Regions from separate parts of the Janibacter sp. FSL W8-0316 genome, predicted to be linked through region 1. Evidence: riboswitches for the same ligand, from Rfam matches in the RefSeq annotation. Region 1 holds a riboswitch; each other region holds the start of a gene.

Region 1 (5,137 bases):
CCAAGGGCGCACCGACCAATGACCTCAGATGGGCCAGGTCTCCTGCCGGTGGGCGGCGTCCCAGAACATCCACTCGTACTGGGTGGCGCGGTGGAACGCGGTGTGCATGCGCGCCAGTGTGCCGGGGCTGGCCTGGTCGGCGAGGTGGTCCACGATGTCCCGGGCGGTGTCGGTGGCGGCGGTGAAGTCTGGATCGCCGTAGGTGGCGATCCAGTCCCCGTACGGGTGCGTGCTCAGGTCACCGACGGCGGCCTTCAAACGGGTGCCGACGTCGTCGTAGACCCAGAAGCACGGCAGGATGCCGGCCGCGAGGACCGGGTAGTTTCCCGCTGTCGCGAGGCTCAGCAGGTAGGAGGTGTAGGCAACCGTGGTCGGTGAGGGCTCGGCGGCGGTGAGGTCGGTGACGTGGGTGGCGTGCAGCTGCCGCTCGACCTCGACCACCTCCCGCGCGGCCTGCGCCCAGAATGCCATTTCCTCCGACGCCTGGGCCTGAGCGGCGGCCGCGGCCAGGACCCGGCCGTAGTCGGCCAGGTAGAGCGCGTCCTGGGCGAGGTAGTGCCGGAACGTCTCTTCCGCCAGGGTCGCGTCGCTCAGCTGGTGCAACAAGGGCAGCGCGTCGATCGCCTCGCGGACCCTGGCCGTGCGATGCCACGCCACGGTGCTGAACACGCCAGTGTCGTCGTGGTCGCGAATCGTCTCGGGCATGGAGGTGTGTGGGCTGGTCATCGGTCGCTGTCCTTCCAGTCGTTCTCGTCTTTCCAGATGTCGTGGCAGTGGTGCACGGGGCCGGGTCCGTGGCCGATGTGGAGCGCGTCGGCGGCCCGCAGGGTGCCGGTGAGCCAAGTCTTGGCCTGGCGGGTGGCCTCTAGCAGGGACCCGGTGCGCGGGGCGAGTGCGGCGATCGCGGAGGACAGGGCGCACCCGGTGCCGTGGGTGTTGACCGTGGCTACCCGCGGGCCGGTCAGCAGCTGCTCGCCCGCGTCGTCGAGCCACAGGTCGGTGGCGTGTGCGTCGCCGCCGAGGTGGCCCCCCTTGACCAGCACCCGCGCGGCGCCCAGCTCCCGGAGCGCGATGGCCTGGGCGCGCATGGTGTCGAGGTCTTCGGCGGGGTCGGCGTCGAGCAGCACGGCGGCCTCGGGGACGTTCGGCGTGATGAGGGAGACGTACGGCAGGAGTTGGCGCATCGGCTCGACGGCGTCCTCGGCCAGCAGCCGGGAACCGGCGGTGGACACCATGACGGGGTCGAGGACCACAACCGGCACCGCGTCGGAGCGCTTGTCGAGGAAGGCGAGGACGGTCTCGATGGTGGCCGCGGAGGCGAGCATCCCGATCTTGGCGGCGTCAACCGCCACGTCGTCTACGAGGGTGTCCAGCTGGGCGCGGACGAAGTCCGCGGGGACGACGTGGACACCGGTGACTCCCTGGGTGGACTGGGCGGTCAGTGAGGTGAGCACCGCGGTGCCGTAGGCACCCAGTGCGGAGAAGGTCTTGAGGTCGCCTTGAATACCGGCCCCGCCGGAGGGATCGGAGCCGGCGATCGTCAGCGCGATCGGTGGGCGGGGGTTCACGGTTGCCCGTCCCACGCGGCCCGCAGGCTCGCGGCCGCCACGGCTGGTTCCTCCGCGGCGCACACCGTCGAGACGACCGCCACGCCGGCGGCGCCGCTGTGGCGCAGCATGCCGGTGCGTTTCGTGGTGATGCCGCCGATGGCGACGACCGGCCACGGGCTCGCGGCGGCCACCGCAGCCACCCCGCCCGGGCCGATCGGAGTGCCGTGGTCAGGCTTGGTCGCCGTCGGCCACACCGGTCCAACGCCGAGGTAGTCCAAGACGCCGTCACCGAGCCCGCGTGCTGTGCGAACCTGCTCGATCGTGCTGACCGACAGCCCGACCATGGCGTCCGGCCCGAGCAACTGCCGGGCCTGAGCAGGCGGCATGTCGCGCTGACCGACGTGGACGCCGTCGGCGCCGATGTCCTGAACGAGGTGGACCCGGTCATCGATAATCAGCGGCACCCCGGTCCCCGCCAGCACCTCGCGGACCGCCACGCCGAGGGCGACGAAGTGGGCGTCGGTGGCGCCCGGGTCACGCAACTGCACCACGGTGACTCCGCCCGCGACCGCAGCCTGCACGGTCGCGGGCACCCCCCGTGGGCCGCACAAACCGGTGTCGGTGACCAGGTAGAGGCTGAGGTTCACCGGTCGGCGGGTCACCGGAGCACCACCTTCTCGGTCAGCTCCTGCGGGTTGAGGGTGGCGAGAGAGTCCAGCAGCGCAACGGCGAAGCTCCCCGGCCCGGCGGCACGCTCGGCCGCGACCTCGGCGGCCACGGTGTACGTCGCGGTCGCGGCCGTGGCGGCCAGGAGCGGGTCGTCGGTGGTGGCGGCGAAGGCAGCCATGAGCGCGCCCAGCGCGCACCCACCGCCAGTGACCTGGGTCAACCATCGATGGCCGTTGGCCACCCGCACCAGCCGGGTGCCGTCGGTGAGGTGGTCGACCTCCCCGGAGACCGCGACGATGGTGCCGTGCTCCCGGGCCAGCGCCCGGCCGGCGTCGAGGGCATCCTCGGCGGCGTCGACGCTCTCCGGACCCCGCCCACCGCTGCCCCCACCGGCGAAAGCGAGAATCTCTGAGGGGTTGCCACGGACGAGTGCCGGGGAGGCGTGGGCGAGCAGGTCGACGACAACCCGGCTGCGCCAGGCGAGCCCACCCACCCCGACCGGGTCGAGCACCCACGGGGTGCCGGCCGCCGCGGCGGCACTGACCGCGCCGTGCATCGCAGCCACCGTCGCCTCTTGGGGCGTGCCGAGGTTGACCAGGACCCCGTCGGCGACGGCGGCGAACGGCCCGGCTTCCTCCGGGTTGTCCACCATCGATGGACTGGCGCCGACCGCGAGCAGGACGTTCGCTGTCCACTGAGCGACGACGACGTTGGTTAGGCACTGCACCAGCGGGGCATGCCCGCGCATCGCAGCCAAGGCCTCGCCCACAGCGGCAGCATCGAGTGGGACAGTAGGGACGGAAGAAGGTGCCGACATCGGCGACGTTCCCTTCGCTAGTACGAACTAGATCAGGTTCAACGGGTGTGATCTCAGCCGTACCAGCACGGCACCCCGCGTCATTCACCAGCTTAACATCCGCACCGTTCCCAGCACCGTGCCCTCGCTTCAGCGATCGCAAAAGGGTCGCGCCTCGGACCGTCCGGGCGTGCTGTCACCAGTGCCCGGCTGCGCTACGGCGTTCCTTGGCCGCCGCAGCCCTCACCATGGCGCCTCACCAGACAACGGCTGCGCAACCTTAAAATGTGCAGTCGACTTCGGACACTCGTGCAGTGGACTTCGAAAACTGACATTCACCGCACGGATCAACGCGAGGGTGTCGCATTCGACCCGCCCGCGTTAGGATCGCAGTAACACCCGTCAAACGCGACGATAGGAGGGGCGATGCTCATTGGCTACGCCCGCGTCTCAACTGAGCGGCAGGACCTCGCTGCTCAGTTGAAGGGTCTGGCCGACCTGGGCGTCGACGCCGATCGGATCTACACCGACAAGCGCACCGGGAGGTCGATGAAGAACCGGCCCGGACTGACCCAGGCGATCGCCGCCCTTCGTCTGGGGGACGTGCTCGTGGTGACCAAGCTCGACCGCCTCGCACGGTCGGTGCCCGACGCGCGCGACCTCGTCGGTCAGGTCTACGAGAAGGGAGCTGCCCTCCAGCTGGGATCGTCGCTGCACGACGCGGAGGACCCGGTCGGGAAGTTCCTGTTCAACGCGCTGGCGATGGTCGCTGAGTTTGAGGCCGACCTGAACCGGCAGCGCACGCTCGAGGGCCTGGCGATCGCGCGCGAGCAGGGCCGGCTCAACGGGAAGCCGCCGAAGCTCAACGAGCGGCGCACGAAGAAGCTGCTCCAGGACTACGAAGCCGGCACCGCGACCGTGGGCCAGCTCGCCGAGGACTACAACGTCTCTCGGGCAACCGTGTACCGCACGCTCAAGCGCGCCAAGGCGGGTGTCCGCGCTGCGCACGGCGCTGGGACTCGTCCGCCAGGCGAAGACGCGAGAGGCGTCTCGCTCAATTGATCCCAGCGCGTAGATTGACCTGCGACATGAACACTTCACCCGTTTCTCGACGCCACGTGTGCTTCGGCGCGGCAGCGTCGGTCGTCGGACTGCTCTCTGGATGCTCAAGCGATCCGAACTCTGCCGCGGAGCAGGCCAAGAGACAACCAGACCGCGGCTATATCTCGGGCGATGGCAGTCTGCACCTCCTTGCCCCTGGGGAACGAGACGATGCAGTCACCCTGAGCGGAACGACGCTCAAGGACAGGCCCTGGGGCATTCATGAGCACCTCGGTTCCGTGGTTGTGGTGAACCTGTGGGTGTCCTGGTGCGGACCCTGTCACGAAGAGGCCCCAGACTTGGTCGCCGCCTATCGTGAGTTCCGCAAGGAGGGGTCCGACGTCGAGTTCATTGGCATCGACTACCGGGAATCATCCCTCGACACCGGTCGAGCCCAAGCGCGGTCATGGGGCCTGCCGTACGACTCCATCTACGACGCGAAGGGCGAGACCGCCTTGCAGATGCAGGGCAAACTCGCGGCGCAACCCTCCACCGCCGTGTTGGACCGAGAGGGTCGGATCGCAGCAGTCGTACTGGGCGCGATCGACAAGAACACCTTGGTCGGGCTGGTCCGAGACGCCTTAAGAGAGGGCTAGATCATCTGACTCAGACGATCTGGTACTTCACCTTGTACACCGTCTCGCCAGGGTCGCAGGCGTAGGTTGACCAGACGTTACTTCCCCATACCCAGTTTCCCTCGTGCCAGGACGTCCACGAGTTGCACTGGACCTGCACCCGCATCTTGGTTCCGCCGTTCAGCACGGCGCACTTGGCATAGCCCTTGTTGTATGTGCTTGAAGGCCATTCCGCAGCCACACCTTGCGCTGTCACAGGACAGCGGCAGGATCAGAAGTAGGGAAGTAGGCCTCGCCAGCGTATGCGGGCCACGATCAAGATTGGAGATCGAGATGAACGACGACAGTTCCCCCAGTGGCGCCAGCACTCCTCGTGGGCGAGGTGCGTGGAATGACAAGTATCTCAGTGTCCTTATCTCACTCGTTGACGCCGCCACTGAACCCGT
Region 2 (5,137 bases), 370 kb from region 1:
CGAGGATCGTGTGCTTCATCGTCGTGCTCCATCTGCGAGGCCGCCGGCTCGTCCGGCGGGGTGCCGACCAGCACACTCCTGCGCGGCCCGGCCGACCATTGGTAGATCTACCCATGGCGGCCCCGTCACGTCTGCGGTAGCAGCCCGATCCGCTGCGCCGTGACGACGGCGCTCAGCCGGTCGGTGACCGAGAGCTTGGCGTAGATGTTGGCCAGGTGTCGGTGCACGGTGCGCTCGGAGCATCCGGCGAGCCGGGCGATCGTCGCGGCCTTGTGGCCGGCGGCGAGCAGGGCGAGCACCTCGCGCTCGCGGTCGGTCAGCTGCGCCACGCGCAGAGCCGGCGGGGGCAGGTGCTCCGGCTCGAGCAGGGCGACGAGCCCGACGGCGACGGGCTGGACCGCCGTGAGCAGGTCGAGGTCGGCGTCGCCGTAGTCCTCGCCCCGACGCCCGATGAGGAAGGCGACGAACTCGATCCCGCCACGCACCGGCAGCGCGACGACCTGGTCGATACCCCAGATCTCGAGGCTGCCGCGGCACTTGGGCGTGGCCTGCCAGACGGCCTGACCGCCGTGCGCGCGGCCGGCCGTCGTCGGCCGCAGGTCACCGGCACGCACGGGGTCGAGCAGGGGGTCGGGACCGGCGGCGATGCTCAGCTCGTCGGTCATCCGTGACCGCGCGGCCTCGTGGGCGCCGCGCCCGATCGCCCGGATCTCGTAGCCGTCGGGCGCACCGTGGACCATCAGCCCGGTGTCCGAGTGGAGCAGCTCGATGAGCAGGTCGCTCATCCGCCCCAGTCGCGCGTCGACGTGCTCGGAGGCCTCGGCGACCCCGGTGACCAGATCGACGACGGCGGCGTAGTGATCGATGTCCTGCCCCGACACGATCGCCATGATCCTCCGGTCCCGCCGAAGGGTAAAGGTCTGGTCAGGGGATGGTCTGGCTCCATCGGGCGAGCTCGTGGAAGTGGTGCACCGGCCCGGCCCCCGACCCGACGTCGAGCGACTCGCCGTGGCGCAGTGCCTCGGTGAGCCAGCCGCGTGCCTCGCGGACCGCCGGCAGCCACCCGTCGTGGCGCGGGCGAAGGGCGGCGATCGCCGAGCTGAGCGTGCACCCCGTGCCGTGGGTGGCGGTCGTCGCGATCCGCGGTCCGCGCAGCTCGCTCGTGCCGCGCTCGTCGTGCCACACGTCGACCGACTCGGTGCCGTCGAGGTGGCCGCCCTTGAGCAGGACGCGACGTGCGCCCAGTGCCCGGAGCGCGGTGGCCTGCTCGGGCAGCTCGGCGGCGGACCCGGCCGGCGGCTGGTCGAGGAGCACTCCGGCCTCGGGCACATTGGGCGTGATGACATCCGCGCGGGGGAGCAGGGCCCGCACGGCGTCGACCGCGTCGGGCGAGAGCAGCCGCGAGCCGGAGGTCGAGACCATCACCGGGTCGAGGACGACCGGTGTCGCGGCCAGCGGGCCGCTCGCCAGCAGCTCGTGGACGGTCTCGACGAGCGCGGCGGAAGAGAGCATCCCGACCTTGACGACGTCGATGCGCACGTCGGCGACGAGTGTCTCGACCTGGGCGCGCACGACGTCGACGGGCACCTCGTGCACGTGCGTCACGCCACGGGTCGACTGCGCCGTGAGGGCGGTGATGACGCACGTGCCGTAGGCGCCCAGTGCGCTGAAGGTCTTGAGGTCCGCCTGGATCCCGGCGCCGCCCGAGGGGTCCGACCCGGCGATCGAGAGGGCGACCGGAGGGCGGGGGAGAGGGGCAGCCATGCCGTCACCGTAGCCATGTGGTTGTATCGAGGCACCCCCGCGGGAGCCCGGGCACGGGCTGAGATCGGACTGCTGCCGTCCGGACCGTCTGAACCTGTCCGGATCATGCCGGCGAAGGAAGAGGAGGCGCCCGCGTGCGCACACCCGAAGAGTCCGAGCTCCACCCGCAGCACCGTCGCGAGGAGGTCGTCGACCCCCGCGACCCGTCGGTCCGGGTCGCGGTCACCGCGATCTCGCTGGCCGACAGCCCCGACGGCACCGCCAACGACGACGTCGTCGTCTACCGCACGAGCGGACCCGGTGCCGACCCCGCGGTCGGTCTGCCCGACCACCGCGGTGCGTGGATCACCGGCCGCGGCGACGTCGAGCCCTACGAAGGGAGGTCCCGTCACCTCGCCGACGACGGCCGCGCGGCCCAGCGCCGCGGCGGCGCCACGGAGGCGTGGCGCGGGCCGGCACGTCGCCCCCTTCGTGCCGTGGCCGGCCGCACGGTGACCCAGATGCACTACGCCAGACGCGGTGAGATCACCGCCGAGATGCGCTATGCCGCACTGCGAGAAGGCTGCTCGCCCGAGCTCGTGCGCGACGAGGTGGCCGCCGGCCGGGCGATCATCCCGGCCAACGTCAACCACCCGGAGTCCGAGCCGATGGTCATCGGGCGGGCCTTCCTCACGAAGATCAACGCCAACATCGGCAACTCGGCCGTCACCTCCTCGATCGCCGAAGAGGTCGACAAGCTCACCTGGGCCACGCGGTGGGGCGCCGACACGGTCATGGACCTGTCGACCGGCGACGACATCCACACCACGCGCGAGTGGATCCTGCGCAACAGCCCCGTGCCGATCGGCACCGTGCCGATCTACCAGGCCCTCGAAAAGGTGGACGGGAGAGCGGAGGACCTCACGTGGGAGATCTTCCGCGACACGGTCATCGAGCAGTGCGAGCAGGGCGTCGACTACATGACGATCCACGCCGGGGTGCGGCTCGCCTTCGTCCCGCTGACGGCCGAGCGGGTGACGGGCATCGTCTCCCGCGGCGGGTCGATCATGGCCGGCTGGTGCCTGGCCCACCACGAGGAGTCCTTCCTCTGGACGCACTTCGACGAGCTGTGCGAGATCTTCGCGCGCTACGACGTCGCCTTCTCGCTCGGTGACGGGCTGCGACCGGGGTCGGTCGCCGACGCCAACGACGAGGCGCAGCTCGCCGAGCTGCGGGTGCTCGGCGAGCTGACCCGGCGGGCGTGGGAGCACGACGTGCAGGTCATGGTCGAAGGCCCGGGTCACGTGCCGCTCCACCTCGTCAAGGACAACGTCGATCTCGAGCAGGAGTGGTGCCACGGTGCGCCCTTCTACACGCTGGGGCCTCTCGTCACCGACATCGCGCCCGGCTACGACCACATCACCTCCGCGATCGGGGCCACCGAGATCGCCCGCCACGGCACGGCGATGCTCTGTTACGTCACGCCCAAGGAGCACCTCGGTCTGCCGGACCGTGACGACGTGCGCACCGGTGTGGTCACCTACAAGATCGCGGCGCACGCCGCCGACCTGGCCAAGGGGCACCCCCGAGCCCGTGAGCGCGACGACGCCCTGAGCCGCGCCCGCTTCGAGTTCCGCTGGCACGACCAGTTCGCGCTCTCCCTCGACCCGCCGCGGGCCATGGCCTTCCACGACGAGACCCTGCCGGCGGAGCCGGCCAAGACCGCGCACTTCTGCTCGATGTGCGGGCCGAAGTTCTGCTCCATGCGGATCAGCCAGGACATCCGCGATGCCTACGGGTCGGGTGCGGCCCAGCAGGCCATCGTCGAGGCCGGCATGGCAGCGAAGTCGCGCCAGTTCGTCGAGCTCGGCTCGAGCGTCTACGTGCGCGAGGAGCCCACCCGATGAGTCTCGTGCCCGGTCTGCCCCCGACCGGTCGCGCGGCCGTGCGCGCCGGGATCGTCGGCAACTACGTCGACCAGATCAACATCTTCCTGCCCGTCGTCGCCCTCGCCCCTGCGCTGGCGACCCTCGCCGGGCCGCACGCGGGCGTCACCGCGGGCGCCGTCGTCATCGTCGCGACCCTCCTCGGTCGACCCATCGGCGCGATGCTCTTCGGGCGCATCGCCGACCGCGTCGGCCGTACCCGCACCACCCAGCTGGCGATCGGCGGCACCGCCGCGTGCAGCCTGGCGATCGCGGCGGTCCCGACGCACGAGAGCATCGGCGTCGCGGCCATCACCGCCGTCGTCGTCCTGCGCTTCGTCGGTGGCGCCTTCCTCGCCGGCGAGTACACCTCGGCGATCCCGCTCGCCATGGAGTGGTCGGTCCCGCGACGGCGCGGCCTGGTGTCCGGGCTGATCATGTCGATGGCGCCCTGGGCGCAGTCGACGATCGCCTTCGTCACGGCGGGCCTGCTCGCCCTCCTCGGTCCGGGCGACTACGCCGCGTGGGGCTGGCGGGTGTCCTTCGTCTGCGGTGGCCTCGCCAGCCTGGCTCTCCTCGCCTACTACTCCGCCCGCGTGGCCGATGCGCCGCAGGTGGTGCGCCAGCGCGAGCAGGCCGACGAAGGGAGGGCCCCCGCCGCCGTCGGTCTGCGCGCCGTCCTCGGCGGTGCCCACGCGGGTGCCTTCTGGCAGATGTTCGGCCTGATGAGCGGCCTGTGGCTCATGACCAACATGGTCGTCATCCTCGCGACCGGTCGGCTGTCGACGGACCTCGGGCTGGGCGGCGGTGACGTCGCGCTCGTCATGGGTCTGGCCGCGGTCGCCCAGGCGATCGTCATGTCGCTCACCGGTCACTGGTCGACCCTCCTCGGGCGGCGACGGTTCCTCGTGGGGTGGGGGCTGTCCGCTGCCGTCGTCGCACCCCTGCTGTGGGCGGGCACGATGGCGACGCAGGTCGTGCCGGTCGTCGTCGGGGTCGCCCTGCTCCAGGTGGTCACCGTGTGCGGCTACGGACCCGTCGGGGCCTACCTGTGCGAGCGCTTCCCCGCGCCGGTGCGCTCCACCGGCTACGGCACGGCCTACTCGCTGTCGATCGTCCTGCCAGCCCTGTGGCCGTGGTGGCTGCCGACGCTCGAGCCGGTGCTCGGCCACGACGGGTCGGTTGCCGCGGTGCTCCTCGCCGGCGGGCTGCTCGTCGCCGGGTGCGGGGCGCTCGGCCCGCGGCTGTCCAGCGCGGACCTCGACCGTGACGTCGAGAGCGTCGCGGCCCAGCCCGATGCCCCGGTCGCGCAGGTGGCGCCGATCGCGACCGTGCCGACGCGGGCGGGCTCGTGATCGGCGCTTCCCGCACCCGCGGCCACCGCGCCGAGATCGCCGCAGCGGTCGACGCGATGCGCGCCGCCGCACCGCTCGTCCACGGGGCGACCGGCTCGGTGACCCGCGCGCTCG
Region 3 (5,137 bases), 590 kb from region 1:
CCTCCATCGGCTTCGCCGAGGGCACCGAGGCGACGGCCATCCTCGCCGACGCGGCCGAGCTGACCGTCGACAAGCAGACCCGCAAGGGCGAGACGAAGCTCGTGGGTGACCCGACCGCGACGAAGATCGACCTCGACCCGGCCCCGATCAAGAGCACGGCCATCCCTCCCTTCGTCAAGGTCAGGGCCTGCATCGACGAGAGCGGCACCCACCTCGTCAACGCCTCCGGGACCAAGGTCAAGGGCTCGGGGGGCAAGGGGCCGCGACCGGTGAGCTTCCACGTGCTCAACCGCAGCTGGCCCAACACCGACACCTGGCGGATCGCCTGGCAGGAGGACATCAAGGGCTCCTGCTGAACCGTCAGCGGGCGAGCAGCGCGACGAGCACCGTCACGAGCGAGGCGAGCACGACCACCGTGTCGGCCGCGCGCCACGGGGCCCGGGTGGCCCAGGTGCGCCGACCGGCGCCGGCGAAGCCACGAGCGTCCATCGCCACGGCGAGCGTGGCCGCGGACCCGAGCGAGCGCAGCAGCATCCCGAAGGTCGAGGCCCACAGGTGCGCCACGACACTGCGCGGCGAGCGCCAGGTCACGCCCTGGCCCCGCAGCCGGCGCGCCCAGCCGACCTCGGTCCACGCCACGCCGAAGGTCTGCACCCGCTGCAACGCCGCGCCCAGCGCGACGACCGGGCGGGCCGGCAGCCGGAGCCGCTGGCCCAGGTGGTCGGCGAGGTCGTCGGGGTCGACGAAGGCGAGGAGGATCGCCGAGGGCACGACGATGACGAGCAGCCGCAGCGCGGCCGAGAGCGCGACCTCGACGTCGCGCGACCCGAGCAACCAGGTGGACCAGCCGACGCCGAGACCGCCGACGAGGGCGGGGACGAGTCGGATCGCCAGACCGCGCCACCGGCCCGGGACGGTCCAGCCGGCGCCGCGGCCGGGCAGGTTGCTCAGGCCCACGACGGCGCCCAGCACGAGCAGGCCCAGGATGACGAGCGAGACCCGCCACCCGGGTGAGAGGACGGCGGCCGCCATGGGGATCGCGGCCGCGGCGAAGAGCGCGAGCGGCCCGCACGCGGACAGCACGGCCCGTGGCGTCTCCCGGGACGGCTCGGTCTCCGGCGGACGCACCTGCCGCACCTCGTCGACGAGTGAGACGAGGTCGGGGTCGTGCGTGGCGGCGACGACGGCACCGCCGCGGTCACGGTGGGCGGTGAGCAGGCCGACGACGGCCGCCCACGTGCCACGGTCCTGACCGACCGTCGGCTCGTCCGCGAGGGCCACGGCCGGGCCGTGGGCCAGCGCGGCCGCGACGGCCAGCCGACGCTGCTCGCCACCGGAGAGAGTCTGCGGGTCGGCCCGCTCGAGGTGCTCCAGCCCGAGGACCTCGAGGAGGCGACGGGCCTCCCCTTCGTCAGCGGTGCCGAGGGTGCGGCCGGTGAGCAGCACCTCGTCGAGCACGGTGCGGGCGAGCAGCGCGCTGGAGCTCCACTGCGGCACCCACCCGACGAGGTGGGCGATCTCGGTGGCGGGCAGGTCCCCGACCGACCGTCCGTCGGCGAGCACCCGTCCCGACGACGGCGCCACCAGCCCGCCGAGCGCCGCCAGCCACGTCGACTTGCCCCCACCGCTGGGTCCGACGAGCGCGGTGGCCCGGCCCGCGGCCGGGGAGAGCGGCGCGTCGGTGACGAGCGCGGTCGTCACCTCGCTGCTGCCATCGAGGTGGTTGCGCGCTCGCTCGACGACGAGCGGTTCGCTCGTGAGCAGCGTCGCCCCGGGCTCGACCGCACGGGCGAGGGGGCCGAGGTCGATCGTCAGCGGCTCAGGAGCCGGCACGCCCGGCACCCAGATGCCGTCGGCGGCCAGCGCCTCACCGTGCTCGGCCAGCACCTCGGCGGCCGACCCGTCGTGGTGGATCCGCCCGTCGCGGCCGAGGACGAGCACCCGGTCGACGTGCTCGAGCCAGGGCTCGATCCGGTGCTCGACGACGACCGTCGTCAGACCGGCCGCGCCGGTGACGACGGCGTCGCGGACCCGGGCGGCCGAGGCGGCGTCGAGCATCGCGGTCGGCTCGTCGAGCAGCAGGAGGGCCGGCTGGAGGGCGAGGGCACCGGCGAGCGCCAACCGCTGGGTCTGCCCACCGGAGAGGGCGCCGGTCGGGGTGGTGCGCGGCAGGTCCCCCAGCCCCACAGCGGCCAGGCAGCGGTCGACGACGGCCGGCATGTCGCCGGCGGGGACACCCACGTTTTCCAACCCGAAGGCGACATCGCGCCCCACGGTCGCCGCGACCGTGCCCGAGCCGGGCTCCTGGAGCACGAGCCCGACCGCACCGGGACGCTCGCCGGGCGCGGCCCCGTCGACCCGTACCTCGCCGACGAGGTCACCGGAGTCGACGGTGAGCAGCAGGCCGGCGAGGGCCCGGAGCAGGGTCGACTTGCCGGACCCGCTCGGCCCGACGAGCAGGACCCGCTCGCCGGGGCGCAGCGTGAGGTCGAGCTCGCGCAGCACGGGCTCGCGTCGACCGACGGGCCGCCACGTGAGGTCGCGGACGACGACCTCACCACCGCCCGCGAGGCCGACGTCGCCGGGGGTTTCCCCCTTCGTCCGCTCGTGGATCAGACGGCCCTCCGCTCGAGGACCTCCTGGCCGGGTGGGAAGGGGTTGAGCGCACCGGCCTGCGCCAGCGCGCGGGTGAGCAGCCACCCGCCGAGCCCGGCGACGACGACGCCGGAGACGACCATGAGCGGCAGGTAGGCGAGCTTCCACGCCCAGGTCCAGTCGACGAAGTACCAGTAGATCTCGTAGACCCACTCCAGCGGTGCCGACAGCGCACCGGAGAGCAGCGCGACGGCCGGGCCGAAGGCCTTGTAGGCGAAGATCGCGAAGGCCAGCTCGGCGCCGATCCCCTGGGCCAGGCCGGAGACGACCGTCGTGACCCCCCACTGGTTGCCGAAGAGCGCGGAGACGGTCGCGGCGATGAGCTCGCAGGCGATGGCGGCGCCGGGCCGGCGCACGACCAGCCCGCCGACGACGCCGGCGATGAACCAGAACCCGACGAAGAGCCCGAAGAGCGGCTGGAAGGCCAGGCCGAGGGCAGAGATGGGTCCGTTGTAGAGCAGTCCGTAGCCCCAGTAGGCGACACCGAAGGCGACGCCGAGGAAGGCGATCGTCAGCAGGTCGACGGTGCGCCAACCCATGAGCGGGCGGGTGGCGAGGACGGTCCCGGCGCGGGTCGCGCCCGTGGACTTCGTGGTGGACATGTGTGCTTCTCCTGTGTGGTGTGACTCCACAGGGCGGGCCGACGCCACCCGCGACGGCGAGGCCGTCCGGCGACGACGGTCCGTGAGACTCGACTCCCTACGCCGGTGCGAACCGGATCAGGTACGAGGGTCTGCGGTCGCCCGCACTCTCAGCGCTGTTGCGCTCCCCTGTCGTGCCCCTCCAGCATAGGCCTGTGGCAGGGTTGGTCCCGTACCGGGTGGCGCGGACCGTGACCACCTCTCACGCGTGGCGAAAGGACCCCTCATGGGCAACGTGGTGTGGAAGCTGTTGGGCAGCGGATCGGCGATCCTCGCCGGCATCGTCGCCAACAAGGTGATCACCGAGGTGTGGAAGAAGGCCGGCCGAGACACCGAGATCGACCCGACCAACCCCAACACCTCCTTCGGGGAGGCCCTCGCTTATGCGGCCCTCGCCGGTCTGGCCGTCGGCCTGGCCCGCACGATGACCACCCGTCAGGCGGCGGCGATCTACCAGAGGTCCGCCGGTCACCTGCCCAAGCCGATGCGCGAGGACGTCGAGAAGGAGCTGGGGCTCGAGTCGTGATGCAGGGCATCTCCATCACCGAGCCCGGTGACGCCGACGTCCTGCAGGTCACCGAGGTCGAGGCGCCGTCCGCGGGCCCCGGCGAGGTGGTCGTCGACATGGTCGCCGCGGGCGTCAACCGCGCCGACGTCATGCAGCGTCTGGGGCACTACCCGCCGCCCGCGGGCGCCTCGCCGCTGCCGGGCCTCGAGGTCTCGGGCACGATCCGCGAGGTCGGTCCGGGTGTCGAGGGCTGGTCCGTCGGCGACGAGGTCTGTGCCCTCGTCGACGGTGGCGGCTATGCGGAGCAGGTCCGGGTCCCGGCGGCGCAGCTGCTGCCCGTGCCGAAGGGGGTCTCCCTCACCGATGCCGCGGGGTTGCCCGAGGTCGCGTGCACGGTCTGGTCCAACGTCTTCATGACCGCCAACCTCCAGCCCGACGAGGTCTTCCTCGTCCACGGCGGGTCCTCCGGCATCGGGACGATGGCCATCCAGCTCGCCACGGCCGCCGGTGCGCGGGTGGCTGTGACGGCCGGCTCGCAGGCCAAGCTCGACGTCTGCCGCGACCTCGGCGCGCAGATCCTCGTCAACTACCGCGAGCAGGACTTCGTCGAGGAGGTGCGCGCCGCGACTGATGGTCACGGGGCCGACGTCGTCCTCGACCTCATGGGCGCCAAGTACCTCCCGCGCAACGTCGACCTGCTCGCGACGTCGGGCCGGCTCGTCGTCATCGGCCTCATGGGTGGCCGCAAGGGCGAGCTCGACCTCGGCAAGCTGCTGAGCAAGCGCGCCGCGGTCATCGCGACCTCGTTGCGGGCCCGTCCCGCCGAGGAAAAGGCGGCGATCGTCGCCGCCGTCCGCGAGCACGTGTGGCCGCTGATCGAGGACGGCGCCGTGCGCCCGATCGTCCAGGGCACCCACCCGCTCGAGCGCGCCGCCGACGCCCACCGCGAGCTCGAGGCGAGCGGTCACATCGGCAAGATCCTGCTCACCGCCTGACACCCTTCGAATTTCCTGAGGGAAATGCGGCCCGCGACCCTCCCCCTCTCGCATTGCCCAACGGCAATGCACTCTGGACCCCGCATTGCCCTACGGCAATGCGGTCTGGAGGTGGCCCTCGTCGAGGTGCCAGCGGGCGGCCGCAGCCTCGGCGACCTCGGGGTCGTGCGTGGCGAGCAGGACGATCCCGCCCCGGCGGGCGATGTCCTGCAGCAGCACGACGACCTGCTCGCGGGTGTCGTGGTCGAGCTCCGAGGTGGGTTCGTCGGCGAGCAGCACCAGGCTCCCCGCCGCCAGGCGAAGGGAGGACAGCGCCAGTCCCCGGGCGACGGCCACGC

The links. Region 1 has a riboswitch for thiamine pyrophosphate ahead of thiM (hydroxyethylthiazole kinase). Riboswitches for the same ligand answer to the same signal wherever they lie in the genome.
Region 2: linked by a shared signal. The riboswitch ahead of thiC (phosphomethylpyrimidine synthase ThiC) and the one ahead of thiM (hydroxyethylthiazole kinase) in region 1 are both predicted to bind thiamine pyrophosphate.
Region 3: linked by a shared signal. The riboswitch ahead of NYE39_RS09565 (ECF transporter S component) and the one ahead of thiM (hydroxyethylthiazole kinase) in region 1 are both predicted to bind thiamine pyrophosphate.

What each region holds. Positions count from the first base shown of each region.
Region 1 is NZ_JBBOQX010000001.1:2,530,017-2,535,153, forward strand. It holds gene NYE39_RS12415 (TenA family protein) at 25-726, opposite strand; gene thiD (bifunctional hydroxymethylpyrimidine kinase/phosphomethylpyrimidine kinase) at 723-1,568, opposite strand; gene thiE (thiamine phosphate synthase) at 1,565-2,212, opposite strand; gene thiM (hydroxyethylthiazole kinase) at 2,209-3,036, opposite strand; TPP riboswitch at 3,028-3,124, opposite strand; gene NYE39_RS12435 (recombinase family protein) at 3,442-4,077, shown strand; gene NYE39_RS12440 (TlpA family protein disulfide reductase) at 4,104-4,712, shown strand; gene NYE39_RS12445 (hypothetical protein) at 5,025-5,137, shown strand, end outside.
Region 2 is NZ_JBBOQX010000001.1:2,901,307-2,906,443, forward strand. It holds gene NYE39_RS14330 (hypothetical protein) at 1-19, opposite strand, end outside; gene NYE39_RS14335 (helix-turn-helix transcriptional regulator) at 126-890, opposite strand; gene thiD (bifunctional hydroxymethylpyrimidine kinase/phosphomethylpyrimidine kinase) at 925-1,764, opposite strand; TPP riboswitch at 1,794-1,901, shown strand; gene thiC (phosphomethylpyrimidine synthase ThiC) at 1,899-3,650, shown strand; gene NYE39_RS14350 (MFS transporter) at 3,647-5,023, shown strand; gene NYE39_RS14355 (hydroxyethylthiazole kinase) at 5,020-5,137, shown strand, end outside.
Region 3 is NZ_JBBOQX010000001.1:1,937,546-1,942,682, forward strand. It holds gene NYE39_RS09555 (hypothetical protein) at 1-356, shown strand, start outside; gene NYE39_RS09560 (ATP-binding cassette domain-containing protein) at 361-2,505, opposite strand; gene NYE39_RS09565 (ECF transporter S component) at 2,613-3,257, opposite strand; TPP riboswitch at 3,335-3,437, opposite strand; gene NYE39_RS09570 (DUF4235 domain-containing protein) at 3,523-3,822, shown strand; gene NYE39_RS09575 (NAD(P)H-quinone oxidoreductase) at 3,822-4,799, shown strand; gene NYE39_RS09580 (ABC transporter ATP-binding protein) at 4,890-5,137, opposite strand, start outside.